4 regions of the Marinobacter sp. CP1 genome follow, and region 4 is predicted to be linked to each of the others. Evidence: predicted binding sites of a transcription regulator. Region 4 holds the regulator's gene; each other region holds the start of a gene.
The links. Region 4 encodes FliA, which starts transcription of late flagellar genes. Its sites were predicted from a motif close to CTAAAGTTTNNNNNNNNNNNGCCGNTAA; they were not measured.

Region 1: a site for FliA is predicted at 2,014-2,041, ahead of ACP86_RS11130 (methyl-accepting chemotaxis protein). Genes of this name have one in related genera too.
Region 2: a site for FliA is predicted at 3,100-3,127, ahead of ACP86_RS17085 (flagellar protein MotY). Genes of this name have one in related genera too.
Region 3: a site for FliA is predicted at 5,035-5,062, ahead of ACP86_RS17560 (methyl-accepting chemotaxis protein). Genes of this name have one in related genera too.

The regions. Positions count from the first base shown of each region.
Region 1 is NZ_CP011929.1:2,407,804-2,415,124, reverse strand. It holds gene ACP86_RS11150 (formate dehydrogenase subunit gamma) at 1-215, shown strand, start outside; gene ACP86_RS23465 (hypothetical protein) at 212-337, shown strand; gene ACP86_RS11145 (sulfurtransferase TusA family protein) at 330-569, shown strand; gene ACP86_RS22865 (hypothetical protein) at 677-817, shown strand; gene ACP86_RS11140 (hypothetical protein) at 973-1,224, shown strand; gene ACP86_RS11135 (hypothetical protein) at 1,221-1,835, opposite strand; gene ACP86_RS11130 (methyl-accepting chemotaxis protein) at 2,109-4,034, shown strand; gene ACP86_RS11125 (NADH-quinone oxidoreductase subunit L) at 4,161-5,735, shown strand; gene ACP86_RS11120 (YbcC family protein) at 5,735-7,321, shown strand, end outside.
Region 2 is NZ_CP011929.1:3,710,571-3,717,891, forward strand. It holds gene ACP86_RS17070 (methyl-accepting chemotaxis protein) at 1-1,179, shown strand, start outside; gene rnt (ribonuclease T) at 1,254-1,910, opposite strand; gene pyrC (dihydroorotase) at 1,955-2,986, opposite strand; gene ACP86_RS17085 (flagellar protein MotY) at 3,170-4,087, shown strand; gene ACP86_RS17090 (histone deacetylase family protein) at 4,094-5,020, opposite strand; gene ACP86_RS17095 (GNAT family N-acetyltransferase) at 5,229-7,321, shown strand, end outside.
Region 3 is NZ_CP011929.1:3,814,206-3,821,526, reverse strand. It holds gene ACP86_RS17575 (valine--tRNA ligase) at 1-1,436, shown strand, start outside; gene ACP86_RS17570 (ketopantoate reductase family protein) at 1,442-2,335, shown strand; gene ACP86_RS17565 (cob(I)yrinic acid a,c-diamide adenosyltransferase) at 2,349-2,906, shown strand; gene ACP86_RS17560 (methyl-accepting chemotaxis protein) at 2,953-4,983, opposite strand; gene ACP86_RS17555 (hypothetical protein) at 5,104-5,991, opposite strand; gene ampD (1,6-anhydro-N-acetylmuramyl-L-alanine amidase AmpD) at 5,992-6,573, opposite strand; gene ACP86_RS17545 (DUF1631 domain-containing protein) at 6,688-7,321, opposite strand, start outside.
Region 4 is NZ_CP011929.1:353,313-360,633, reverse strand. It holds gene flhA (flagellar biosynthesis protein FlhA) at 1-1,138, shown strand, start outside; gene flhF (flagellar biosynthesis protein FlhF) at 1,199-2,506, shown strand; gene ACP86_RS01655 (MinD/ParA family protein) at 2,575-3,387, shown strand; gene ACP86_RS01650 (RNA polymerase sigma factor FliA) at 3,419-4,162, shown strand; gene cheY (chemotaxis response regulator CheY) at 4,325-4,708, shown strand; gene ACP86_RS01640 (protein phosphatase CheZ) at 4,729-5,514, shown strand; partial or broken gene ACP86_RS01635 (chemotaxis protein CheW) at 5,531-7,321, shown strand, end outside.

The DNA of each region.
Region 1 (7,321 bases), 2.1 Mb from region 4:
ACGAAGAGATGCAGTATGCCAACATCTGGCACTCTATCGTGGCGTTCGTGATGATGCTGGCCATCATTGCCCACATCTACATCGGCTCGGTCGGCATGGAAGGTGCCTTCGACGCTATGGGTAACGGCCAGGTTGATCTCGAATGGGCTCGTCAACACCACGACCTGTGGGTCGCTGAGGTTGAAGCCAAACAAGGCAAAGGAGGTTCGTCGTGAAGGTAATGATTTCGGCTTTTATCGCGGCCCTGCTCATTGCCACGGCTGCACCAATGGTGCTGAACCAATTTGGCTGGTCGTCGGCGGAACAAACCAGCGCAGAGAGCGTTCGCCTTGACTGATCAGTCCGAGGTATACCAGATCGACGCCGTCGGTCTGGTATGTCCTCTCCCCATCCTGCGCTTCAAAAAACGGACCAAAGACCTGCCCGGCGGAACACTGGTCGATTTCCTGGCAGATGACCCCACCGGCCGAAAGGACCTTCAGGCCCTCTGTGATATCACCGGCCACCGGATTGAATGGACCAGAGAAGAAGAAGCTGGCGTCACTCGTTACCGCATTTCCCTGGCATAAAACGGCATCGAAATCGTCAATCTTTTCCTACACTTCACCACGCCCTCTTGGAAAATCAGGCGCCAACCCCCTATCTTAAATTAGGACTCCTAATAATTGGAATTCCGATGAGTTCAGACCCACTGTGGGAAATGATGATGCCTGAAAATGTCGAGGGACTGGCCCGGTCGATTCCTGGTGCTGCGGAAACCATGACCTTCTGGAGGCACGAGTGGCGGATCAAGTCAGCATCCGGTGTTGTGAAATGACTGAGTGGTACCGGCACTCCCAAACAGCGTGAAAACGGAGACATATGCTGGAATAGCGTGATCATTGATGTAACACGGGAACGTCAGATCCATAGCAAGCAAACCACCGTAAGCCTACCCTCATTTCTATTTAATACAGACTAAAAGGCCAAACAATGAGCGACAACAGTCGACCGGTAATTCTGACTGCCCGGCAAATAAGATTCCTGCAGGACCTGATCCTCGAAAAGCAGTACCAGCTTGCCGCTCAGCAGTCAGAGAATCAGCAGAGCACTGATTACAGTCAACTCAGCGAGCAGATGAGCCACACAACAGATCTGCTGATGCAGCTGACCGACGCATTGCCGGAAGATTGCGCAATTCCCCTCCAGGAAACTCCGGAAATCCCGGCGAGCACCTGCCCCTAGTGACCACCTCGTGGATGCTTGCGGGCTTCCAGGTTACCCAGCGACATTTTCACGTCTCGATCCGAAAGTTCTGGAAGATCGTCAAAATTCGAAACTCGCGGAAATTTCGAATCGATCACAGTCGCCAGCGTATCGTCGATGCACAGGGTGTCTGCCACGGCCTGATGACAACCGGGCATCAGGATTGCCCTGATCTCGCCGATTTCTCTTGTTCCCGTCTCAACGTCTCCGGAGCGACTGGCGCTGATCACGGTGAGCTTTTCGGCCCAATCCACAGCGCGGCCATCAACAGGTTTCGCCTCAATCCGCTCACAGGCTGTCAGGGTTGCTTCAAGCAACGTTCGGAAGTTAGCTGATTCAGCCAGCCGCTCGGCCTTTTCGCGAGCACTGCGATCTTCGTCAGGCACCAATAGTATGTAGGGCGTATTATCAACAAAGACACCCCAGTAGTCGGCCGCAATGGCTTCGGGTTTCGGGTAATAAACCCCAGCGGTCAGGGTCGAATGCTTTTTCCTTCTAGCCAGGAAGGCGCCTTTTTTTTCACAATCCAATTCTTTGCCTCGGTCTTTTCCGGTTTTCACTTCTTGCACGGGTCGTCCAGCAATGGCCATTGAACGATAGGCTCGAGCCCCATCGGTGGATCATTTCGTGGACGCAGAAATATGGTGATTGCAAGAAGGTTTTACAAATCCGCAGCCAGGCCTGTGCCTGCCGAGCGACATTTCCGCTCTTTTGGCAGCACATATGCGTCGTAATCTCTGGAATGATTCACGAATGACGCAATAATGATTAAGGAAGCATCGATCCCGGCCGATATAAAAAAAGATCGCAGTAATTTGCGTGCTCCAATAGTCCGTAAAGCTTATAGATTCTGGGGAATCAGCATGTCTATCAGACAACTGTTCATCGTCTCGATTGCCGCTGTTCTGCTGGTCATCGCAATACTCGCAAGCGTTGTGATCGCTTTAAACACGCAGAAAACGATCACGGCAGATGTCGCTGAAAGGCAGAGTGATCTTGTCGAGGAGATCACCGGAATGCTCTCCATCACCGACGAGCTCATGTCAAAACGGGTGAAGAATTCGCTGAATCTGCTCATTGAACGCGGCCAGCAACTCGGAGCCGCCAGGATCCAGGGAACCGAACCGGTCGCAGGCAAACCCGTTCCGGCACTGTTTCTCGGCGACACCATGATCAACAACAACTTTGACCTGGTGGATGGCATAACCGGGATCATGGACGGCACAGCCACTCTATTCGTCAGGGATGGACAGGACTTTGTCAGGGTTTCCACAAACGTAAAGAAAGACGATGGATCCCGTGCCATCGGCACCAAACTGAATATGGCGGGCGCGGCCGGGCAGGCCATTAGCCGGGGCGAAGCCTACTTCGGACAGGTCGATATTCTCGGCAATCCCTACCTCACCGCTTACAGCCCTATCCGTAACGCCTCAAACCAGATTATCGGCATCTGGTATGTGGGCTATTCAGCGGACCTTGAAGAACTTGAAGCGGCCATCACCTCATCCAGCCTGCTGGAAAGAGGATTTCTCGCCCTGGTGGACGACAAGAATCGACTGCGCATGCACTCCAGCTCCATTGAGTCCGATCCACTGCAAAACCTGCTGGAATCTGAGCCGGAAGACTGGAACCTTGCACGTACTGCGTTCGATGCCTGGGGGTACCAGATTATCACCGGCTACTCGGAAGACGAAGTGGCAGCCATGGTTCGCAATCAGACCATCAAGACGGTCATGGCAATTCTGATCGGCGGACTGGTGCTGATCGGCTGCCTGAGTGCCCTGGCACAACTGGTTGTGGCTCGACCTCTCCAAAAAATGATCGATGCCATCAACGACATTGCCAGCGGCGAAGGCGACCTGACGGTGAGGTTCAATGCAACCGGCAAGAGCGAATTGGACGTCATGGCCCAAGGCTTCGATCGCTTGCTAGACCGGTTACAAACTACAATTTCAGAAACCAAAAGATCCTCGGAAAGCCTGCTTGAGGCCTCGTCGAGTCTAAGGGGCATAGCATCAGACTCCGCCACCGTCGTCTCGCAACAAACCGAGGAGACCGAGCAGGTTGCAACCGCCATGAATGAGATGACAGCAACCGCTCAAACTGTTGCCGAAAGCGCCTCCAGGGCTGAAAACATTGCCAAAGAGGCGGATGGTCTGGCCGAAAGTGGCCAATCGCTCATTGCCAAAACCACGGCGAAAATACAGAGCCAGCTCGACAACAACCAGAGCTCAGTGCAAACCAGTGCTTCGCTGAGAGCTGCATCGGATAACATCGGCAATATTCTTTCCGTCATAGAAAACATTTCGGAACAGACTAATCTCCTGGCGCTTAATGCAGCGATTGAGGCAGCGCGAGCCGGAGAACACGGCAGAGGTTTTGCGGTGGTGTCAGACGAAGTCAGAAACCTGGCCCGTCGGACCCAGGAGTCCATCAAAGAGATCCAGGACCAGATCAATCACCTGCAGGAAGGCGTTGCCGGTGTTACCGACGTTATTGAGGTGGGCAGTCAGCTAGCAACTGAAACCAACGACATGATCCGCGAAACCGGCAACGCGATCGAGGCACTGCGCGAGGGCGTTCGAACCATTCGGGACACCAACATTGAAATGGCAAGCGCCGCCGAGCAGCAGAGCCAGGTTTCTGAGGACATCAACCAGCGCCTTGAGCACATTCGGCAAATGGCTGGTAGCAGCCAGGAGAACGCCGCATCAACCAATGAGGCGGCAGAAACGTTGAAGCAACTAGCGGAAAAACTGAAGTCTCAATTGGACTCTTACAGGACCTGACCCAGTTTCCATACCCGGCAATCATTCTTAAATAACGAACGAATCGATCGGATATATATATTTTTGTTCACAGCAAAAGCCTCGGATACTACGCGTATTAAATACTCCTGATTCCGAGGCCCTCGCATGTTCGATGTTCAGGCGATCGAATCCTTGTTCTCACTGCTGGTACCGCTGCTTTTCGGTGCCGGAGCAGTCGCGACCGGATTGGCAACCAACCAGAGCAACCTTCTCGCACGGTCATTGACCTTCAAGCTTGCCTTTGTATCGGCTTTGGCCGCCGCAATCGGAAGTTGGTGGTGGCCGGTCGATGGCGTCTGGTTCAGTCACGCGCCTCTGGCCTCAATCATGTTGCTGCTTATCACTTTGCTGGGAATGGTGCTGGGACGCTTCTCGGAGAGGTATCTTGCGGGGGATCCCGGCCAGCGCCGATTTATGATCTGGCTTCAGGTGATCCTCGCCAGCGTGGCCATGATCGCCATCACCAATCATTTGCTGGTGTTCCTCGTCAGCTGGATTGCCATCAGCGTAAGCCTGCACCAGTTGCTGATGTTCTTTCCTGATCGCCCGCGCGCCGCCCTGGCGGCGCACAAAAAGTTCATTTTTGCCCGAATTGCGGAGCTCTGCCTGGCACTGGCGTTCCTCCTGCTTTATGTCCAGTACGACACGCCCTTTATTGATCGGATTCTGGTCCAGGTATCCGGTGCAACAGAGGTGCCCGCCGGCGCCCAGATCGCTGCGGTTTTGATGGCTGTGGCTGCTTTGCTCAAATGCGCACAGATGCCTTTCCACGGTTGGCTGATTCAGGTGGTGGAATCACCCACGCCGGTTTCCGCCCTGCTTCACGCCGGCGTTGTAAACCTTGGCGGTTTCCTGATGATTCTGATGGCACCGCTTATTTCAGAAGTAAGCGCAGCCCAGTGGCTTTTGCTGGCCGTGGCAGGCCCCACGGCGGTGTTTGCCAGCCTTGTTATGATGACCCGTATTTCCATCAAGGTAAGGCTGGCCTGGTCAACCTGCTCCCAGATGGGCTGGATGCTGGTTGAGTGCGCTCTGGGGCTGTACGAGCTGGCGCTCCTGCATCTGGTTGCGCATTCCGCTTACAAGGCACACACCTTCCTGAACGCCGGCAATACCGTTGAGTTGTCGATGAAAAAACGCCTGGTTGCCGTCAATGAGCCCGGGCCAAAACAGTGGCTGGCCGCTGCCGCCCTGGCGGGCCTGTTCATGCTGCCGACTGTTTTCCTGTCCAATGAGGCCGGCACGGCGCACATGTTTTCATGGATTGTGCCAGGCATCGCCCTGACGATTCTGCTCTCAGAGTTCCTGTCAGCCGGCGGCGGCGTTCTCACCGTTGCCCGTGGCCTGGTTATTGGTGCTGCCTTCTGGGCACTGTACTGGCTACAGAAAACCTTCTTCGGTTTGCTGCTTGCGCCACCGGAAAGCCAGGCAAGCCTGCTGGAAGTGGTTTTTGTCGCTGCCCTTATCGCAATACTGGTACGCGGCTACTACCAGATTCGCTACCACCGTTTCTCACCCGCAGGCGCCAGGCTTTATCGGTTCCTGTTCGCCGCGGGCTACCTCGATGAGTGGTCCACCCGTCTGACCCTGAAAATATGGCCTGCCAAACTGCCTGATGTCGTTCGGCCGCGAGCCGTGGTCAGCGTCTCTTCAACCTCTGGTTCCAGGGAGTCCGCATAATGTTAGCGTCGAGCCTTAATCCCACCACCGAAGCAACCACCCATACACCAGATTGGCAGGCGGCCGTCACCGATGCCTGCGCGCGAATCGCGCCCTCCTGGCCATTGGATCAGATGATCGCCGTGAATCCGTTCTGGGAAATGCGGGACCTGCCATTCACCAGGGTCGCTTCACGCATGGCGGCACTCAATGGCACCTGCTGCCAGAATCAGGCCGCGCTTGCCGGACAGGGCAACGGCCCGGCGGCCGCGGAGACCGCCAGCATGCCCGAACACTGGCAGAATCTGAGCGCCCAGCTAGATCGCAATCGCGACACCGCCCACCAGGTAGGCTGGCAGGATGAAGTTGTGCATCAGATAAGCCAGTTCTGCGGCGACTATTTCCAGCGTCTGGATGCCGGTGATTTCAAGGCGGATGCCCAGGACCTTTACCATAGCTGGCTGCAAATGACCCGGGCTGACCGCGGCATTGCCATTGTTATGGGCGAACCATCCCTGCCCTCGCAGTTTCAGGTGTTACCGGATCAGCATGAAAAACTGATTACCGATGCTCTCGACGCCCTGGCATCACAACCGGACTATGCGCCGGATTATGCCCATGCGCTCCTGCTGGATATCAACGGCTGGTCATCCTGGGCCGCTTACTTGCGGTGGCAAGCGCGACTCAGTGGCCACGAGGAAGACCTGCTGCCGGGCCTCCTGGCCATCCGACTGGCCTGGGAGCTCGCCATATGGCGGCACGTCCAACACGTTGGCGGGGCCATTTTTGCCGAACTGAAACAACGCTGGCTCAAACAGTGGGATGCCTGGCCAGAGATGCTGCAGACCCACGAGCAATCTCAAACCACAGGTTGGCGCCAGCAAACAGAGGCTGAGTCGGCCTACCAGTCACAGATGGCTGAAAAGCTTCTTACCAGGCCTGAAAATCCCTCGTCGGACGATCAGCCGCTCAAGTTACAGGCGGCCTTCTGCATCGATGTTCGGTCGGAGGTCTATCGTCGTGCGCTGGAAGCCCAGAATCCCGCTATTCAGACCCTCGGGTTTGCCGGGTTCTTCGGCCTCCCGATCTCCTATCGACCCAAGGGCACCGGGTTTTGCCGGCCACAATTGCCGGGCTTGCTGGCGCCGGCGCTCGAGGTTACTGAGGCCGAACCCGCCGACAGCTTCAGCCGGCAATCATTAGCCAACCACTCCCACTGGTCACAGTTTTCCAACGCCGGCCCGGCGAGCTTCAGCTTTATCGAGAGCATGGGCCTCGCAGGTCTGGGACGCATGGTTCGCAAAACCTTTTTTGGCAAGTCCTCGGATAACCCGGTCGATCAACTCCATAAGGGACAGACCGAGTTCGAGATCCGCCAGAACGGGACCCTGCTGGGCGCTGCGGAGAAAGCGGAGTTGGCCGGGGGTATTCTCCGGGCCATGACCCTGACTCATGATTTTGCGCCCACCGTTCTCCTTGTTGGGCACGGCAGTAGTACGCGTAACAATCCCCATGCAGCGGGCCTCGACTGCGGCGCCTGCGGCGGACAGACCGGTTCGGTAAATGTTCGCGTACTTGCCGGCATCCTGAACGACAAGGACGTGCGT
Region 2 (7,321 bases), 1.4 Mb from region 4:
GGCGAGCCAGTGTTTTCCGCCCACAGGCCAGTTACCGTAGGCGGGCTGAACTGGGCGCTGGTGGCGGAGATCAGCGAAGACGAGGCCCTGGCGCCGGTGCGTGAAATGTGGACGCTGGCGGCGATAGCCATTGCTATTGTGCTCTTGGCCGTGGCGGCCGTCGCGGTCTGGACCGCAGTGCGGATCATGAAACCCCTCGGCAAAGACCCGTCCGAATTGCAGGCACTGGCGGAACAGGTAGCTGCAGGTAACCTGGTCATTGATTCGTCCGACAGTGACAAGGCCACGGGCGTATACGGCTCCATGCTCAAGATGGTGTCAGACCTGAAAGAAGTGATCTTCAAGGTTGAAGAAGCGTCCCAGCGCCAGGCCAGTGCATCTGAACAGTTGTCCGGTACCACCTCGCAGACTCTGGACAGTGTGAATCAGCAGGCAGAGCAGACTGAGCAGGTGGCGTCGGCCATTGAAGAAATGTCCTCTGCCATCAGCGAGGTGTCCCAGAATACCTCGGAATCGGCAGCCGCCGCCCGGCGCACTGATGAGGCGGTCAGCCGCAGCGCCACCGAGGTGGAATCCTCCGCTGAGGACACCCGTGCTATGGCCAGGGAACTGGAGGAAGCAGAAGCCGGCATAGAGGACTTGCGAAAGAATATGGAATCCATCACCAGGGTTCTGGATTCGATAAAGTCCATCGCCGACCAGACTAACTTGCTGGCTTTGAATGCCGCTATTGAAGCGGCCCGGGCCGGTGAACAGGGCAGGGGCTTCGCGGTGGTCGCGGATGAGGTGCGCAGCCTGGCCCAGAACAGCCAGAAGGCGACCGAGGAGATCAGTAGTTCCATCGAAACTCTGGTTAATTCTTCGGAGCGTGCTTCAAAGGTGGTTACCCGCTGCAGCACCCAGGCCAGAGGTATTTCTGAGCGGGCAGGAACCGTAGTGTTGCAGCTTCGCGAGGCAGTGGAAGAGGTTGCCCGGATGTCCGGTATGGCGGAGCAGATTGCTACGGCTTCCGAAGAGCAATCAGCCACGGCCGAAGAAGTAACGCGCAACGTATCCACAATTGCTGAAAAGTCCTTGGAGACCAAACAGGCCATGGTCCAGATCTCCGAAGCCAGTGGTGACTTGGCGGAGTTGTCTCATCAGCTCAGGGATTCTCTGTCCCGCTTTAAAGTCAGCTGAGTATGAGGCGTGCCTTCAACACTTAGGCCTGGCACACAGAAAAAAACCCGCTGCGGCGGGTTTTTTTATGGCGGTTATTCGGTCTCTTCGGGGATCACCGGAGGCGGAAAGCCGCCCAGTTCTTTCCAGCGATTCACAATGCCACAGAACAGGTCTGCGGTTTTTTCCGCGTCATAGGCGGCGGAATGGGCTTCCTTGTTGCTGAACGGAATGCCCGCGAGTTTGCAGGCCTGGGCCAGAACCGTGTGGCCATAGGCCAGGCCGGCCAGCGTGGCGGTATCGAAGGTTGAGAAAGGATGGAACGGGTTACGACGGATGTCGGCCCGCAGCGCGGCTGCAAAGATGAAGTTATGGTCAAAGGTGGCATTGTGGCCCACCAGGACGGCTCGCTTGCAATCGTGGTTCTTCACCGCCTTGCGAATGGGGCTGAAGATCTCGCTGAGTCCTTCCCGCTCGGGTACCGCTTCTCGCTCCGGATTCCACGGATCAATACCCGTGAAATCAAGCGCGGACTGCTCCAGATTCGCGCCTTCGAAAGGATCGATCTGCTGAACGTGGGTTTCAGCGCGCCGCACCCAGCCATCGTCGTCCATGGTCAGTATCACTGCCGCCACTTCCAGCAGGGCGTCCCGCTCGGGATTGAAGCCAGCGGTTTCCACGTCGACTACAACAGGCAGAAACCCGCGAAAGCGGCGGGACATGGGATGCGGTGGTTTGTTTTCGTCAGTCACTCAAGCTCCGGTCTTGGCCGTGTGTGAGAAGGAATAAGTCAGGTTTACGCCAGTTTCCAGTGAACGGTTTCACCAGCCTTGAGGGGCACGATGGTTCCGTCAGCCAGCGGCAGCTCTGCCGGCATGGTCCAGGGGTCACGAATCAGGGTGATGGTATCGGTATTCCGCGGTAGGCCATAGAAATCCGGCCCGTTGAAACTGGCGAATGCTTCAAGTTTATCCAGGATGCCAAGCTCTTCGAAAATGTCCGCATACAGACCGATTGCGCCGTAGGCCGAGTAACAGCCAGCGCAACCGCAGGCTGCCTCTTTGCGATCCTTTGAATGGGGGGCGGAATCCGTGCCCAGGAAAAAGCGTTTGTCGCCGCTGGCCACCGCGTCCCTGAGCGCCTGTTGATGGCGGTTACGCTTCAGGATTGGCAGGCAATAGAGATGCGGTCGAATGCCGCCTACCAGCATGTGGTTGCGGTTGTACATCAGGTGCTGGGGCGTCAGAGTCGCACCGAGGTTGTCACCGGCGTGCTGCCGGACAAATTCTGCGGAATCGGCCGTGGTGATATGTTCCAGTACAACCTTCAGGTTCGGGAAAGCCTCGAGAGTGGGTGCCAGGACACGCTCCAGAAATACCTTTTCCCGGTCAAAAATGTCGATATCGGCATCGGTTACCTCGCCGTGTACCAGCAGCAGCATGCCACAATTGGCCATGGCTTCCAGAACCGGGTAGATGTTGCGGATATCCTTCACGCCGGAGTCGGAATTGGTCGTTGCTCCGGCGGGGTAAAGCTTGGCAGCCACAACGCCGGCAGCCCTGGCATCCCGGATGGTCTGCGCCGTCATGCTCTCGGTCAGATACAGCGTCATCAACGGCTCGAACTCGGTGCCATTGGCAGCCGCCAGAATGCGTTCCCGGTAGGCTGTGGCATCGGCTGCGGTGGTAACTGGCGGTACCAGGTTAGGCATGATGATGGCGCGAGCGAAGCAGGCGGCCGTAGCCGGTACCACGTCGTTGAGAATGTCGCCGTCCCGTACGTGAAGGTGCCAGTCGTCGGGGCGTGTGAGCGTGAGCTTGTCTGTCATGGCGTTTGTCCGAAATACCTTTGGCGGGGCGAGCTTGTGCCCGGTTCTCTGGGAGCCGAAAAAATTTGGCGAATTATACCAGAAGGCGCGGGTGATTGTTTTCCGGTTGGTGGCTAAAGAACTTCCGGCTCAGGCCGTTAAACAGTCTGACTCTGCTAACTCCGGACACTGATGGCTAGCTCTATGGGATTTCGCCCCGGACAACTCCTGAATACTCTGCTGGTTGCCACGTTGCCCGTGGTGCTTCTGCCGGCAACCGCGCAGGCTGCCAGCTATGGCGCCGGAATCGAGAACAGCCAGTGGTATCTCGCCGAGTCGGTATTTGAATGCCGGCTGGTGCACGAAGTTCCCGGCTACGGTCGGGCGGTGTTCAATCATCGCGCCGGTGAAAGTCTCAGCTTTTTCCTGGAGTCTGATTCCGCATTGATGCGACCAGGGCGCGGCAGCCTTGTGGTCGAGGCACCGGCCTGGCGTCCGGGTGTGGCGCCGAAGCCCCTGGGAACGGTCAATGTCTCGGATGATCGCCGTCAGGTCTCGCTGGATACCCGTCAGGCGTTCGTGGTCGCCCATGGACTTCTGGACGGGATGCGCCCGACGGTAACCAGGGAATCGTGGTTTGATGGCCGCCCGGTGCGGGTTCAGGTCTCCAACATTAACTTCGCCGGCGAGTACCAGCGTTATCAGCGCTGTACGTCCAATCTACTGCCGGTAAACTTTGATCAGATCCAGCGCTCGAGGGTGCCCTTTGCCAGCGGCAGCACGCAATTATCCGATGCCGACAGGCAACTACTGGATAACATCGTGGCCTATGTGAACGCAGATTCCACGGTTGAGCGGATTTTCGTGGATGGTCATAGTGACAGTATTGGAAGCCGGATCGACAACCGTGCGCTTTCCGAAGATCGCGCCAATGTGGTGGCCGACTACCTCAAGGCGAGCGGTATTGATGAAAACATGATTACCGTTCGGGCTCACGGCGACCAGTACCCGGTATCCAACCGGCCCGCCGATAACCGGCGCACCAATATCCGCCTGCAACGGGCCGGTGACCGCCCGGAACTGCAGCAGGCTAACGGTTATGGCGGCGAACCCAGGGGCTGATTGGCGTCAGTAAACCGAATCCAGTACTTCCAGGTGGGCATTGACGCTTTCCGCCAGGGCCCGCAGATGGTACCCGCCCTCCAGGGTTGAAATGATCCGGTCATTGCTGTGCTCACTGGCGACACTCACAATCATTTCTGTTAGCCAGCGATAATCTTCCGTATCCAGATTCAGTTCTGCCATCGGATCCAGCCGGTGGGCATCAAAACCCGCCGAAATCAGGATCAACTGCGGTTTGAATTCATTCAGGCGCTTCAGCCATCCCGCCTCCACCTGCTTCCGGTACTCTTCAGACGAACAGTTTGCCTCAATCGGAATATTCACGATGTTGTCGGCCTGCCGGTGCACGTGGGAGTGCGGATAGAAGGGATGCTGGAAGCTTGAGCACATCAGGATACGCTCGTCGCCACTGACAATGTCTACGGTGCCATTGCCCTGGTGCACGTCAAAATCGATGATCGCGACCCGCTCCAAATGATGAAAGGTGAGGGCGCGCATGGCGGCCAGGGCAACGTTGTTGTAAAAACAGAACCCCATGGATTTCGCCCGCTCGGCATGGTGCCCGGGCGGCCGGGCACACACAAACGCGTTAGTAACCTGGCTGCTCATGACCATATCCACGGCCTGGATATTGGCACCAGCTGCCAGACGAGCGGCTCGAAGGGTGTCGGGCATCATGGCCGTGTCCGGGTCGGTAAACACGCGGCCGCGGGTCGGTTGCATCAGGTCCAGTTGATGGAGATATTTTTCCGGATGCACCATCAGAAGCTGATCACGGGTGATTTCTTCCGGCCGCACCCAGTCCAGCTTCTGGTCCAGGCCAGTATCAGCAAGGTAGCTGATGATGGCCGCCAGCCGCTCAGGGCTTTCCGGATGTTCCGGCCCCATGTTGTGTTTCATGAAGTCATCGTGGGAAAAGAATGCCGTGGTCATACGTCTCGGACTGCCTTCGATATGCTTATATTTTCTTCAAGCTTATCAGGGAAAACTGCACGATGCCGTGTTTCTTTGGTCTTATAACGGCGATAGTCATTTCACATCGGGGTATCAAGGCCTAAGATAAGAGTTACACTCATAAGTAACCTGTTTTATTACATTTATTTCCCAACGGTCTGCCGGCCGCATACAAAGGAGAGTCAGCTTGAGCACCCGGTATCTGGAGAGCCTGTTTAATCCCGCGTCCATTGCGGTGATCGGTGCGTCGGAGCGGGCAGACAACCTTGGCGGTATGGTGTTGCGGAACCTGATGGGGGGCGGTTATCCCGGCCGGTTACTGGTGGTTAACCAGAACGATTACGACAACGTGCACGGGGTGCCCTGCGTCAAGAAAGTCTCGAAAATGGAATTTTCCCCGGACCTGGCAATCATCTGTACGCCGCCGGATACCGTGGCCAAGACCATCAAGCGGCTGGGGGAGGCCGGGGTGCGCACCGCGATCGTTATGACCGGTGGCATGTCACGTACTCACAGTAAAACCGGCCAGCCCCTGATGTATTCCGTTCGTGAAGCGGCCCGGGAGACCGGAATCCGGGTTCTGGGCCCCAACACCATTGGCCTGATGGTCCCGGCACGCAGCCTGAACGCTACCTACGCCCATATGGGCGCCATCCCTGGCCGGGTTGCCTTCGTTGGCCAGTCCGGCACCATCGCCAGTTCGGTCATCGACTGGGCATTCGCCCGTGGTGTGGGGTTTTCCTACTTCCTGACCCTGGGCGATGGCATGGATATCGATCACGACGACCTGATCGACTACCTGGCGCAGGATACACAGACACGTGCGATTCTCCTGCACATCGAAAACATTCCCAATGCCCGCCGCTTCATGTCGGCGGTGCGGGTGGCGTCCCGCACCAAGCCGGTGATTGCGGTGAAGTCCGGTCGGGTGCCGGAGTCGGAGTGGTTTCCCCACGACCTCCCTGATGGCCTGAAACGCAGCGATCCGATTTACGACGCCATGCTTCAGAGGGCAGGTGTGCTCCGGGTGGATGGCCTTGGCCAGATGTTTGATGCGCTCGAGACATTGACGCGGATGCGTCCCTTGCGCCGCGAAACCCTGGCGATCATGGCCAATGGGGTCGGCCCCGGGGTGTTGGCCGTGGACCGGTTGGCGGATCTTGGTGGTGAACTGGCAGAGCTGTCGAAATCCAGCATTGAGAACCTGGCCGAGCTGCTGCCACCTTACTGGACCCGCAAAAACCCCATTGACCTTAACTACGATGCCTCGCCGGAACTTTACGGCCAGGCCATCAAGATCCTGGCAAAGGATCCGGAAGTGGCAAACGTTCTGGTGATGTATGCCCCGAGTCTGACGGAGGACAGCCTCCAGATTGCGGACGCGGTTGTGCAGGCGTCCAAGGGCACACGTCTGAATGTGTTCACCTGCTGGCTCGGCCAGAGTACGGTCATGGATGCTCGGGAAGAGTTTTACCGGGCCGGGCTGCCGTCGTTCTTCAATCCCGAAAAAGCCGTGATGGCATTCATGCAGCATGTTCGTCACCAGCGGGTTCAGCGGCTGCTTACGGAAACGCCGGAATCCTTTACCGACCACTTTGCAGACCGCACCCATACCCGTCATGTGGTCAACAGGGCCCTTCGGGCAGGTCGGTATCACCTGTCGAACCGGGAAGCGCGGGATCTGGTGCGGGACTACGGGATCAGCACCATCGAAACCATGTACTGCGACGATATGGAAGAGGTGCTGGAGGTGTTTGCGGTTGAGCGGCGCCCCATCGACATCACCATCATTCATGAGCAGGCGTGCCATCCTTTTCTGGACCTGAGTCCGACCCAGCGTCGGTACAAGGGTACGGTCCAGAAACTGAACAGCGAGGCGGCCATCATGGATTCGTGCCGCTACCTGATGGAGGAATACAAGAGCCATTTCCCGGAAAGTGGATTTCTCGGGTTTGCGGTTCAGCGTTCCTACCAGCACGTGGGTGGGATCGAGTTCAGTGTCGGCATTACCCGGGACGCATTGTTTGGGCCCCTGGTGGTTTGTGGTGCAGCTGGCGCCCAGATCAACGTGATGACCGATCGTCAGATCGCACTGCCGCCATTGAACATGGTGTTGGCCCGTGAGCTTCTGCGCCGTACCTACATGTACAAGCTGCTGAAAGAACACAGCCTGAAGCCGGAGGAGGATATCCGCGCGGTGTCCGAGACCCTGGTCACCCTCTCACAGATCGTTATCGACATTCCGGAAATCAAGGGGCTTGAGATCTCGCCCTTGCTGTT
Region 3 (7,321 bases), 1.3 Mb from region 4:
CGTGGTTCAGCTCTGCCCTGTGGACGTTCGGCACCCTGGGTTGGCCAGAGATCACCGAGCGCCTGAAAACCTTCCATCCGACCGACGTGCTGGTCACCGGCTTCGACATCATCTTCTTCTGGGTAGCCCGGATGATCATGATGACCATGCACTTTATGAAGAACGAAGACGGCAGCCCCCAGGTGCCCTTCCATACCGTCTATGTCACCGGCCTTATCCGTGATGAGCACGGCGACAAGATGTCCAAGTCCAAGGGTAACGTGATCGACCCGCTGGACATGATCGACGGCATCAGCCTGGATGACCTGCTGGAGAAACGAACCGGCAACCTGATGCAGCCCAAGCTGGCCGAGAAAATCGGCAAGCGCACCAAAAAGGAATTCCCGGAGGGCATCACCGCCCACGGCACCGATGCCCTGCGCTTCACCCTTGCCGCCATGGCAACGACCGGCCGCGACATCAACTGGGATATGAAGCGCCTGGAAGGCTACCGCAACTTCTGTAACAAGCTCTGGAACGCAGCCCGCTACGTGTTGATGAACACCGAAGGCGAAGACTGTGGCGTGAATGACGAGCCCGTGGAACTGTCTCTGGCAGACCGCTGGATCATCAGCGAGCTGCAGAGCTGCGAGCAGGACGTGATCCGTCACCTGGACCAGTACCGCTTCGATCTGGCGGCCTACGCGCTCTATGAGTTCATCTGGAACGAATACTGCGACTGGTATCTGGAGCTGTCCAAGCCTGTGCTCAGTGATGAAGACGCCAGTGCCGAAGCCAAACGTGGCACCCGTCGCACCCTGGTGCGCGTACTGGAATCCGTTCTGCGCCTGGCGCACCCGATGATGCCGTTTATCACCGAGGAAATCTGGCAGCGGATCGCGCCCCTGGCCGGCAAGACTGGCGACAGCATCATGCTGCAGGCCTACCCGCAACCGGATGCCACCAAGCAGGATTCAGCGGTTACCGCTGATATTGAATGGCTCAAGGGGGTGATCGTTGCCGTGCGGAACATCCGGGGCGAAATGAACATCTCGCCGGCGAAGAAGATCCCGGTATTGCTGCGTGGCAAAGACGCCGAGGATCAGCGCCGCATGAATGACAATCGCCAGTTCCTGAGCTCCCTGGCCAAGCTGGAGAGCCTGGACTGGTTTGAGAGTGACAAAGCCCCCATGTCTGCCACCCAACTGGTGGGAGACATGGAAGTACTGGTTCCCATGGCCGGCCTGATTGACAAGGAAGCCGAACTCAAGCGTCTGGACAAGGAGCTGGAACGCCTGCAGAAAGAGATCGGTCGCCTGGAGGGTAAACTGGGTAACGAGAAGTTCACGGCCAAGGCTCCGGCCGAGGTGGTCGAGAAGGAACAGGAAAAACTCCGGGACGCCCAAAGCAGCCAGGCCCGCCTGAGCCAGCAAAGGGCCGATATCGAGGCCATGTAACCGGCATGATCGGTATTCTCGGTGCAGGCTCTCTGGGAAGGCTCTGGGGCGCAATGCTACCCAACGGTTGCGTTGCCTTCGTCGCCAAACCGGGCGAGCCCACCGACTCAAGCGTCGATTACCGTTTCCGGCCCTTTGAGGGGCCGGAATCCTCCATACAGATTCCCTTCCTCACGACCGGCGACACGCCGGACCTGATGCTGGTGACAACCAAGGCCGGTGATACCCTGAGCGCTGTAGCAGGCGTGATCGACCAATTACCCGTTGATATCCCCATCCTGCTTTTCCAGAACGGACTGGGCAGCCAGCAAGCTGTCGCCGAGCGGTGGCCGGAGCGCCCGATCCTGGCCGCAACCACCACCGAGGGCGCAAATCGACCTGAACCGGGGCTTCTCGTCCATGCCGGTACCGGCGATACCTGGGTGGGTCCGCTGACGGAGCAGGCCAGATTCTCGGTGGACCGCGCGGTCGCCATGCTGGAAGACTCCGGCCTGGCCATCCATCGGGAGCCGGCCATCCTTCAGCGACTCTGGCAGAAACTGATCGTCAATGCGGGCATCAATCCCTACACCGCCATCCTGAACTGCCCCAATGGCGACATCCTGTCTGCAGGGCTATATCAGAACACCATCGACGAGCTTTGCCGGGAACTATCAGAGCTGATGAGCGCCGCCGCCCAGATCACGGAAACACCGGATTCCCTGCGCCAACGCATTGAACAGGTCGCTCAAAACACCGCGGGTAACACATCGTCCATGCGTGCCGATGTTCTCCGCAAACGCCAAACCGAGATAGACTTTATCAACGGGTATCTGGCAAAACTAGGAAAAGAACTCGGTATCGACACGCCGGTGAACCAAATGCTGACCGAACGGGTACAACAACTGTCGTCACATTAACAGGAGCAGACTGATGGGCAACCGCCTTTCCAAGATTTACACCCGTACCGGAGACGATGGCTCCACGGGCCTGGCCGATGGCAACCGGATTGCCAAGAATGCCCAGCGAGTTGAAGCCATGGGCACCGCTGATGAACTCAACTGCCATATCGGGTTGCTAATCGAAACCCTGGACAGCGACGACGAACTGGTGGAGAGCCTGCGCCGCATTCAGCACCATCTGTTTGACCTGGGGGGCGAATTTGCCATCCCCGGCAGCCGTGTGATTGGTGACGAACACATCGAATGGCTGGAGGGCACCCTGGACCGGCACAACGAAGGCCTGCCACCGCTGAAGAATTTTGTCCTGCCCGGAGGCAGTCCCGGCGCCGCCCAATGTCACCTTGCCCGGGCGGTCTGCCGTCGTGCAGAGCGGGTTGTCGTCGCCCTCGGCCATGAGGACTCTATCAACACCGCTTCCCGACACTACCTGAACCGTCTATCGGATCTGTTGTTTGTCATCGCCCGCGTACTGGCCCGGCGCGAGGGTGGCGAAGAGATTCTCTGGGAACAAAAAAAATCCGGCCTCTAAGGGCCGGATTTTTTATGCGCCTGATCGCGCGCAAAGGTCGCACCGATCAGACCTTGAAGGCTTCCACCAGACGCTGAAGCGACGCTGTCAGTTGCGACATTTCTCTGGAAGAACCCAGGGTTTCTTCAGCATTGGCGGCGGTTTTCTGGCCCAGCTCGCCAATCTGCTCAACGTTCGAGTTCACGTTTTTCGCGACGGCAGACTGCTCTTCGGCGGCCTGGGCGATCTGGTGACTCATATCCACGATCACGGAGATGCCCTTGGCGATTCTATCCAGGGCCTCTGTCACCTCTCCGGACTTCTGCACCGTTGCCTCGGTCACGTCCCGGCTGTTGGTCATGGCCGACACCGCGTCTTTGACGCCGCTCTGGAGCCGGGAAATCATGCCTTCGATTTCTTCCGTCGATTTGTGCGTGCGCTGTGACAGCGAGCGAACCTCATCGGCAACCACCGCGAAACCACGCCCCTGCTCCCCGGCCCGGGCCGCCTCGATCGCGGCGTTCAGGGCGAGCAGGTTGGTCTGCTCGGCGATGGCCTTGATCTCGACCAGCACCTGACTGATGTTGTCACTGTCCTTGCTGACCCGGTTGATCACTTCCACCGCGCCTGAGATTTCACCCGCCAGCTTGTTGATGGTTTCAACCGTGTCGGCCACCACGCCCCGGCCGGTTTCTGTGTCCTGTTCGGCATTGCTCGCGCTGTCCGCAACCCGGTGCGCGCTTTCGGTGACTTCATGAACCGCCTCAACCATCTGGTTCATGGCTTCATTGATCTGGCCGCTTTCTTCCATCTGACGCGCAACCGCTTCGCTATTGGCCGCAGCGGTGTCATTGACCCGGGTGGCCTGCTGGTCTACGTCCGCCGTCGTCCGGCTGACAGAGCGGATCAGCTCGGCAATCCGGTCGGTCATGTTATTGAATTCCGTCGTCAACTCGCCCAGCTCATCGCGGTTGCGCAAACTGATGTGCGTGGTCATGTCGCCGGCGGCAACGTTCCGTGCGGCTTCGCTGAAGCGGTTGATGGCGGTACGTACGGACATGAAGAAGCCGATGTAGAGATAGACAACCACAAGCAGCACGGCGATCAGGGCAACCACAATCAGGCGACGCTGGTTGATCTCACTCTCGAGCCGTGCGCGCAGGTTCGAGTCGACCACGCTGAAGGCAGCCGTCTTGACGTCGTCGTAGTGGGCCAACTGCCCGGACATCAGATCGTCGTATTCGGTCCAGGGCATTTCCAGACGCATGGGCGTTATCACGTTCAGATCCAGATGATCCCGAACCACCATCAAACTCTCGTCAACCCGTTGAATGGCGTTGCCTGCCTGATTGGCGAGGGCCGGCGATGCTTCAGAAGCAAGAGCCAAAGCCGGTGAAAGCAAGGAGGTGCGATTGGTCAACTGGTCATAGATTTCGTTCAGGGTTTCGCTCAGGGCGTAACCTACCTGCCCCTCGACCAGTGCGAAGATTCCGTAGGATTTTGCCCGACCGATCACGGTGCGTGCAGCCGGGAGAGAGTCCTGGACCAGGCCCAGAATCAACTGGTTTTCTCTTGAGGCCCCCTGCCCCAAACCAGAGATTTCAATGGTGGCCGAAAGCAGCGCCTGTGCCTTCTGGACGAATTCCTGATAATACTTGAACTGAGGATCGAAGCTGCCCTGGTAATTGTCATCGGCCCGCAATGCTTCCCACTCCTGGCGAAGGCCTTCAACCTGATCGGCCCAGGAGCCAGTCGTATCAAACGAGCGCTCTTCTGCGGTCAGAGCCGCCAGCAGGCTGTCAATCTCAGTGGCCGCTTCTTCGGAAACTGCGGTAATGGCACTCTCATCCTTGATGATCGCCGGTGAGCGATAGTCTCGATAATCCATCGCCGCATCCACCAGCCGATCCACTTGCTGGAGTTGCTCCAGCCCCTCGACACCCCGGGTCATGGTCTGAACCGAGCGATTCAGCTCGGAAATGGCAAGCCAGGACAGCCCGCCAATTGGTAAAAGGAACAGAATGCTGATGAGACTGAACTTGTAGACCATCGGCAGCCGGTTCATCAGGGCAATGGCAGGATTAATGAGTTGCTTCACAGGGACCCTCGTGCTGGCAAATAACCACTGAACGTTAATTCTTTTCTTCTATTGTCGCCTAAAGTCTTAAAAACTTAAGCTTTATTTGTTGTTAAACTGCAATGTTTTATAAAATCCGGGCTAAACGACGCCGGAAATAACCAGCAGGGCGAGTATGCATATCCATACCAGCATGCTTCTGTTCAGCAGATCCCTTACCGCTCGCAGACTCCTTCCCCCAAACGCTGTCCACTCATCCGGGTGAATCCGGGAAAACCTCGCTGGATCCAGTGCATACCCGGTTAACGACCCGTTGGCCGAAATCATGAGTACCTCGCCCGCTTTTTTGGAGATTCCGGTCAGAGTCTGGCGAGTTTCACGCAGCCAGCCGGCCAGATCTCCGGCAATTCCGAACGTTAACGACAAAAGCCTGGCAGGAATCCAGCCGGCAAGGTCGGACATTTTTGCAAACCTGGGCCTGGCCGGCGCCTGCGGCCATTGCTCGGCGAGCGCTACCAGCCCACGCGCCAGGACCGCGAGACCGATACCGCCAACCACATACCAGAAAGCCACCAGAAAAAAGCGCTGGAACACCGAAACCATCAGTGCCTTGGACAGGGAGAGGTGCATGGCCTCGGGAGACACTGCGGCTCCCCGTTCATCGGCCGGAAGAAGGTCTTTCACATGATGCCAGGCCGACTGCATGTCTCCCCGATGCCACGCCTCCGCATAGGCCCGCAGTACCTGTCGCCAGCCCGGCGTTCCCATAAGGACGACCAGCACCAGGAACTCCAGCGGGTAAGCCGCCATTCTCCAGCCAGAAGACACCAGCAGGTATTCCGCAAGCCCCAGTATCAGGGCCGGCAACAGGACCAGTGCCAGCCCGGTTGCTATCCCCGATTCATGGCCCGCCCTGACCCGGCTGCCGTAGCGGAACCAACGGCGCCAGACCTCATCGCCAGACAGCATGTCCAGGGAATCCAGACGCCTACGTACCATGTAGGCCAGAAGAAACACAACAAATACCATTCAGACGTTCCTCCCCGATCCTCGGACTATTTCCAGGGCTGACCGGAAATACCGCCAGTCAAAAGCCGGGCCGGGATCGCTCTTCCTGCCGGGCGCAATGTCGCAGTGCCCGGTAATCCGATTGGCCGTGATATCCGGCCAGGCCGTCATAATCAGGTCCGCCACTTTCGCCAGCATGCGATATTGCTCGGTGGTGTAAGGGGTGTCGTCGGTCCCTTCCAGCTCAATCCCGATGGAAAAATCATTGCATTCCTCCTGCCCTTCAAAACACGATCGGCCGGCATGCCAGGCCCGATCAAGCAGGCTGACAAACTGCACCAGCGCGCCATCGCGGCGAATCAGCAGGTGCGCAGACACCTGGACGCCCTCGATAGTCTTGAAGTAGGGGTGCGCAGAATGGTCGAGTTGGTTGCAGAAGAAGTCTTCTATTTCGCGGCCACCAAACTGGCCCGGAGGCAGGCTGATATTGTGGACGACCAGAAGAGAGATGCCCGCTCCATCCGGACGAGGCCCGAAATTCGGCGAAGGGGTCCAGCGGGCGAAGGAAATCCGCCCGGTTTCGCGAAGCGAATTTCCATCGATACCGGAGGCGGTAGGGCGTTCGGAAAAAACGTCTGAATCGGGCAAAGTAATTCCAAAAGTTTCAGAGCATTACAGCCTCTGATTGAATCACAAAGTTGCCACGGTTGCTACGAATCAGTCCTTGCGGCTGCTGCGCAGGTTGTCGATGATCGACTCCAGTGCCCGGTCGAAGATCAGACCATCATCCAGCATGCTGATTTTCCCGGATTCCATGTCGGCGGCCAGTTCCTGACGCAGATACTCTGCCACCTTCGCGCCACTGCGATTCACAAAGATATATTTGCCAGTAGCCTTGATAAAGGCCGCAAGCTTACAGCGCACCCGGGTTTCGTCGCGGGTAAGTTCAATCCAGGAACCCACACGCAGGCTTTCGGCCTTTGACAGCCACTCTGGAGATACTGAAGCAGTCTGCGTTTCAGCGTCCGCCTGGGAGGCAGCCTCGCTGACCACAGAAACAGGCACTTCAGGCTCGGCCGGCGCGGGCGTTGCTTTGACAGCGTCTTCGGCTGCCGGCTCAGGGGGCTCGACGGGCTGCTCAGCAGCGGGTTCCGGAACGAGCAGATCCTCTGGTTCCGAAGGTGATTCCGGCCTGGACGGAGCCGTCACCAATCGCTGGAAAACGTCCACATGGGCAAGTTCAAGGTCGCGAATGGCCGCATCGGTGGCAAACGGGTCCCAGGAAATATCCTGCAGTGCCTTGCGAAGGTCGTCCACAATGGCCGGTATTGCCCTCAGCAGATCTGACCTG
Region 4 (7,321 bases):
GCCGGCGGGTCGTGATCTGCCTCCAGGCGGTGATGCTGGCGGCGATCAGGGGCGTCAACTACCGGCCCCCGGAGAGACCAAGGAGCTGGGTTGGGACGATGTGTCCACTGTCGATATTGTCGGTCTGGAAGTGGGTTACCGGTTGATCCCGCTGGTGGACAAGTCACAGGGTGGCCAGTTGCTCAGTCGTATCAAGGGCGTTCGTAAAAAGCTGTCCCAGGATCTCGGCTTCCTGATGCCCTCGGTCCACATTCGAGACAACCTCGATCTGATGCCCAATGTCTACCGCATCACCCTGATGGGCGTGACCATTGCCGAAGCGGAAATCCATCCGGACCGCGAACTGGCCATCGACCCCGGTCAGGTATTCGGAAAGATAGAAGGCATTGAAGGCAAGGATCCGGCGTTCGGTCTGGACGCCAGCTGGATTGAGCCAGACAAGAAAGACCAGGCCCAGACGCTCGGCTATACCGTGGTCGATGCCAGTACGGTGGTCGCGACCCACCTTAACCAGGTACTGCAGAAACACGCCCACGAGCTGCTGGGCCATGAGGAAGTCCAGAAATGGCTGGATCAGCTTGAAAAGATTTCTCCGAAGCTGGCCGAGGAACTGGTACCCACCACCGTATCCATCAGTCTGCTGCTGAAAGTGCTGCAGAACCTCCTGAAGGAAGAAGTGCCGATCCGAGACATGCGGTCCATTGCCGAGGCCATCGTGAACGTGCATCCGAAGAGTCAGGATCCGAAGCTGTTGACCACCGTTGCGCGGCAGTCCCTGCGCCGGATGATTGTCCAGAGTATCTGCGGCAACGAATCGGAGATACCGGTGATCACCCTGGATCCGGATCTGGAACAGTTATTGCTGAAGTCTGTTCAACAGAGTCAACAATCCGGCGGACAGGAAGATATTGGCCTGGTCCTGGAGCCGAATATGGTTGAAAAACTCCAGCGCTCGCTTCAGGAGAGCGTCCAGCGTCAGGAGATGCTCGGCAAGCCAGCCATTCTGCTGGTGTCCGGGCCCCTGAGGCCGGTGCTGGCGAAGTTCGCCAGCTACGGGGTAGAGCGGCTCCATGTGCTCTCGTACCAGGAAATTCCGGATAACAAACAGATTACGATCGTGGCGTCCGTTGGCCAGTAACGGCGCGGATGACAGAGCGGACAGCGCCGGCACGGCGTTGCCGGTGGAGGAAGAGGCATCATGAAAGTAAAACGGTTTTTTGCTCAGACCATGGCCGAGGCGCTCAAGCAGGTCAGTGAACAGATGGGGCCGGACGCCGTGATCCTTTCCAATCGTCGGGTCGACGGCGGTGTCGAAATTGTGACGGCGCTGGACTATGACGAGAATATGGCGCGCCAGCGACTGGGCAACCAGGCAGAAGAAGCCACCAACGGGTCCCGCTTGGCCGAGATGCAGGCCGACCAGCACAGGCGTCTTGAGGACGAGCTGAGCCGGTCCCGGGACCGCATCCGTGAAGTACGGGAAAAGCGGGCATCGCAGGGCGCGAGCTACGCCGGTTCGTTCGCTGCCATTCAGGAAGAGGTGAGCGGTGGTTTTGGTGATATTGAACCTCTGCCACAGGCGCCGAGGGAAGCCTATTCCGATGAGCTGGCGCAGATGCGGGCCGAGATCAGCTCGCTCAAAGACATGATGCAGGGCCATCGGCCGCAACAGGAGCCGGAGGTTTCTGCGACCACCGCCGTGCAGCAGAGGCTTGCCGAGCGCTTGCAGGAGTTCGGCCTCGGCAGTGATCTGGCGGGGTCAATTTCCCGTCGTCACAAGGCGGGGCGCCTGGAAGACGGTTGGAAGCAGTCCCTGAAAATGCTGTGTACCGGGGTTCGGACCTCCCGAATGGAGTGGCTGGATGAGGGCGGCGCCTATGCGTTGGTGGGTCCGACAGGGTCCGGGAAAACCACCACCATCGGAAAACTCGCCGCTCGTTACGTGCTCAAGCATGGCTCCGATTCCGTGGCCCTGGTTACCACGGATCGCTATCGGGTGGCGGCGCACGAGCAGTTATTCGTGTTCGGTCGGATCCTGAATGTGCCGGTTCGGGTCGTGGATGAAAGTCACAGTCTGGACGATATTCTGGACGAACTGTCAGACCGTCATCTGGTGCTGATTGATACCGCCGGACTGACCAGTGCGGACAAAGGCTACCAGGAACAGCTGGCCGAACTGGCTCGCAGCCATCACAATATCAAAACCCATCTGGTGGTCTCGGCAACCAGTCAGCCTCGCATCATGAAATCCGTGTGGCATTGCTATAAGATGGCAAATCTTGCGGGCTGTGTGATGACCAAAATCGACGAGGCCCTGACGCTGGGCGAGTCTCTCGGGTTTGTGATGGAAACCGGTCTGCCGGTAGCCTATTACACAGACGGCCAGAAGATTCCTGAAGACCTGCACCACGCAGAAGCCGTTCCGCTGGTGCGGTTGGCCGTGGATCGGCTGAAAACACTCCAGCAACAGCAAGCGGTCGCAGAGGGCCTGAAAGAGCACGCCTGAGACCGGACAGATTGACAGCAGGCGTCGGAGACAAAGCCGGCGAAACGTGGCGAGAGACCAAAAACAGTATGAGCAGAGCACATCCGGTACAGGTGATTGCAGTTTCCGGCGGAAAGGGTGGTGTCGGCAAGAGTAACGTGTCGGTGAACCTCGGAATCGCCCTGGCGCAGAAAGGCCGGAGAGTGGTGCTGCTCGACGCCGATCTGGGGCTCGCCAATATCGACGTCTTGCTGGGCATCACTGCCAATCGCAACCTCCAGGATGTTCTGGCGGGCGACTGTGATCTGAAGGACGTTCTGGTGAATGGTCCCGGTGGCATCAAGATTGTCCCCGCCTCTTCCGGTACCCAACGAATGACCCAGCTCAGCCCCATGGAACATGCCGGGCTGATTAATGCGTTCAGCGAACTGGGTGATCAGATCGATGTCCTGATCGTTGATACCGCCGCCGGTATTTCCGAGTCAGTGGTCAGTTTTCTGAGAGCGTCGCAGGAGCTGCTGCTGGTTGTCTGCGACGAGCCGACCTCGATCACCGATGCCTATGCCCTGATCAAGCTGATGAACCGTGATTATGGAACCAACCGCTTCCGTATTCTTGCCAATCAGGTCCGGAATGAGCAGGAAGGCCGGCATCTGTTTGAAAAACTGACCCGGGTCACCGAGCGCTTCCTCGATGTGGCACTACAATACGTAGGAATAGTCCCCTACGATGAGGCCGTGAAGAAAGCGGTTCAGCGGCAGCGTGCGGTGCTGGACGCCTATCCCAGGGCGAAAGCTTCACTGGCCATCAAGGCGCTGGCGGACAAGGTAGATAGCTGGCCGTTGCCGTCCTCTCCCCGCGGGCATCTGGAATTTTTTGTGGAGCGGCTCGTCGAAGTCTGAATCGGATCCAGTCAAACAAAAAACCGGATACATGACATTGGCGAAAAACCTCGGAATCTATAACCAGTCAAGTGCGCAGAAGCCGGCTCAGCTCATTGAGCAGCACGCGCCGCTGGTCAAGAAAATTGCCCTTCACCTGATGGCTCGCCTGCCGGCGTCCGTCCAGCTTGAAGACCTGATGCAGGCCGGCATGATTGGTCTGCTCGAGGCCGCCCAGCGTTACAGCTCCACCAAAGGTGCTACCTTCGAGACTTACGCCGGTATCCGTATTCGCGGCGCCATGGTGGACGAAATCCGCAAGGGTGACTGGGTGCCACGTTCTGTTCATCGCAACGCCCGTCGCATTTCCCAGGCCATCAAAGCCGTTGAAGATCGACTTGGCCGCGAAGCCCACGATCAGGAAGTGGCCGAAGAGCTGGGCATGGGGCTGCCCGAATACCACTCCTACCTTTCCGATTCCAACAGCGGTCGACTTTTTAGCCTCGACGAGCTCAATGAATCCGGAGAGCTGCCGATAGAACAGACAGAGACGCAGGATAATCCCCTTGAGGGTTTGTCCTCCGATGCCTTCCGGCGGAGCCTCGCTGAGGCGATTGAAGACCTGCCGGAGCGGGAAAAGCTGGTGTTGAGCCTTTACTACCAGGAAGAACTGAACCTCAAGGAGATTGGCGCGGTGCTCGGCGTCAGTGAGAGCAGGGTAAGCCAGATTCACAGCCAGGCAGCCCTGCGCCTTCGGGGGCGGCTCTCGGATTGGCGTCAGGAATCGGACAACTGACCGCGTTCAGTCTGTGTCGCCAACGAGGTGGTCTGTAGTTTTTGGTAACCGATGCTTTACAACCGAAGCAAAGGTCCGACAATAAGCGGTTAAAACAGCGGCCTGCTAGACTTTGAACGCAAAGGTCAAACGAATTCCGGGTGTTACTAACTGGAGGTCCCATTGGACAAAAACATGAAAATCCTCATTGTGGACGACTTCTCCACAATGCGACGGATCATCAAGAACCTGCTGCGTGATCTTGGCTTCACCAACACCGATGAAGCTGACGACGGCAACACGGCACTGCCAATGCTCAAAAGCGGCAAATACGATTTTCTGGTGACCGACTGGAACATGCCTGGCATGTCAGGCTTCGACCTGCTCAAGGCCGTTCGGGCGGACGAGAATCTGAAAACCCTGCCGGTATTGATGGTAACTGCTGAGGCCAAGCGCGACCAGATCGTTGCCGCTGCCCAGGCAGGCGTAAACGGGTATGTGGTCAAGCCGTTCACCGCTGCCGTGCTCAAGGAAAAGATTGAGAAAATCTTTGAAAGAATCCAGTAACCAGAGGTCGGATGGCTCTCATGAGCGATAGCAAAAAGAACCATCGGGGCCTTGAACCGGAGGTGACGGAAAAGCTCCAGCGGCAGGCAGCGGAACTGGCCGAGAGTGTTGATGCGGGTGATTATGCCAAAGCCATGACCCTGATCAATGAACTCAGCGAGGTCAGGGATCAGAGTCTGTACCGTGAGGTAGGGCGGCTGACGCGGAGCCTGCACGAAGCAATCCGGAACTTCCAGATTGATCCCCGTAACGCCGAGCAGCAGGAAGCACTGTCAAAGATGACTGATGCCTCTGATCGTCTCGAATACGTTGTGCAGATGACCGGTGAAGCAGCCAACCGGACCATGGACCTGGTTGAGGAAACCATGCCGGTGGCCAATGCCCTCAGAGACGAGGCCGCCGCGTTGCGTGATGAGTGGCAGCGCCTGCGTCGCCGGGAAATGCAGCCGGCTGAGTTTCGCGAGCTGTACGGCCGGATTGATCGTTTTTTTGTCAGCATGGCAACCGATGCCGACACCATGTACAGCAACCTGTCGGAAATCCTGCTGGCTCAGGACTATCAGGATCTGACAGGTCAGGTCATCCAGAAGGTCACCGCCCTGGTGAAAGAGGTTGAGGAGCAGATGCTCAGCCTGGTGGTGATGGCCAGTCATGTGGACCAGCTCACGGGCACGGTGCACCAGATTGAAGAAAAAGAAGAGTCTGCAGAGAAGGGCGTCGGGCCCCAGATCAAGGCCGATGAGCGTGAAGATGTAGTTTCGGGGCAGGACGACGTAGACGACCTGTTGTCCAGTCTCGGTTTCTGAATAATGAGGGTAACGCATGGCGTTTGATGCTGATGAAGAGATTTTGCAGGACTTCCTGGTAGAAGCCGGCGAGATCCTCGAAAAGCTGTCAGAGCAGTTGGTAGATCTTGAGCGACATCCTGACGACAGTGATCTGCTCAACGCCATCTTCCGTGGTTTCCATACCGTGAAAGGCGGAGCCGGCTTCCTTCAGCTTGAAGCGCTGGTGAACTGCTGCCATTCCGCGGAAAACGTTTTCGACATCTTGCGTAATCACAAGCGCAAGGTGGATTCCGAACTGATGGACGTGGTTCTAGAAGCACTCGACTACGTCAATGCCATGTTTGAGCAGGTCCGCAATCATGAGGAGCTGACGCCGGCTCCGGACGAACTGATTGCCCGTCTGGATGCCCTGGCCCAGCCTGAAGGCGAGGGGGCACCGCCCGCTGCCGCTCAACCTGAGCAGGAAGAGAGCGAACCGGCAGAAGACGGTGGCGACATCACCGACGACGAGTTCGAACAGCTTCTGGACGCACTGCAGGACGAGAAATCAGCGGAGGTTTCCTCGGCTTCGAGCGCCGGATCGGCCGGCGGTGACCAGGAAAGTTCTGGAGACGACGAAATAACCGACGACGAATTCGAAGCGCTACTGGACCAACTGCACGGAAAAGGTCAGTTTGCCGGTGCGCCAGCTGGCGAGGAAGAGGCTTCTGGTAAAGAAGAAAAGCCGGCTGCCAAGGCCGGATCTGCTGGCGGCGATGACCTGATCACCGACGACGAATTCGAGAAACTGCTGGACGATCTTCACGGCAAGGGCGGAAGCCCGACCGCGGGCGGAGAGCCTTCAGCCTCGAAAGAGCCTGCAGCTCCAAAACAGCCCTCAGCGCCGAAACAGCCTGCATCTTCAAAAGAACCAGCTTCAGCGAAAGCAAACGCGTCAAAACCCGAAAAGTCGAAGCCGGCCGAGAAGCCGGAGGCCAAAGGCGCTGCCGCACCGGCGATGCCTGCTCGCGAGAATGCCCCGGCCGCGGAAACGACGGTTCGTGTCGACACCAAGCGGCTCGATGACATCATGAATATGGTGGGTGAGCTGGTGCTGGTGCGTAACCGCTTGCAGCGTCTGGGTGCTGAAAGTGAAGACGAACACATGCACAAGGCGGTATCCAACCTGGATGTGGTTACGACTGATCTCCAGTCCGCCGTCATGCAGACCCGCATGCAGCCGATCAAAAAGGTGTTCGGCAGGTTCCCCCGCGTTGTGCGCGATCTCGCCAGAAACCTCAAGAAAGAGGTGAACCTGGTGATGCATGGCGAGGAAACCGATCTCGACAAGAACCTGGTTGAAGCGCTGTCTGATCCGCTGGTTCACCTGGTGCGGAATTCGGTGGACCACGGGATCGAGGCTCCGGAAGTCCGCGAGAAGGCCGGGAAGCCACGCCAGGGCACGGTTACCCTCTCTGCCGAGCAGGAGGGAGACCATATTCTGCTGTTTATCGAGGATGACGGCGCGGGCATGGATCCGGAAGTCCTGCGCCGCAAAGCAGTCGAAAAGGGTATCTACGACCAGGACGCCGCGGACCGGCTGACCAATTCGGAGTGTTACAACCTTATTTTTGCCGCCGGATTCTCCACCAAGGAGCAGATTTCGGATGTGTCCGGACGTGGCGTCGGCATGGATGTGGTGAAAACCAAGATTGGCCAGCTCAATGGCCAGTTGAGCATCGAATCCGAGCTGGGCAAGGGCTCTCGCATTGTCATCAAGGTTCCGCTGACGCTCGCCATCATGCCCACCCTGATGATCATGCTGGGCGATCAATCCTTTGCGTTG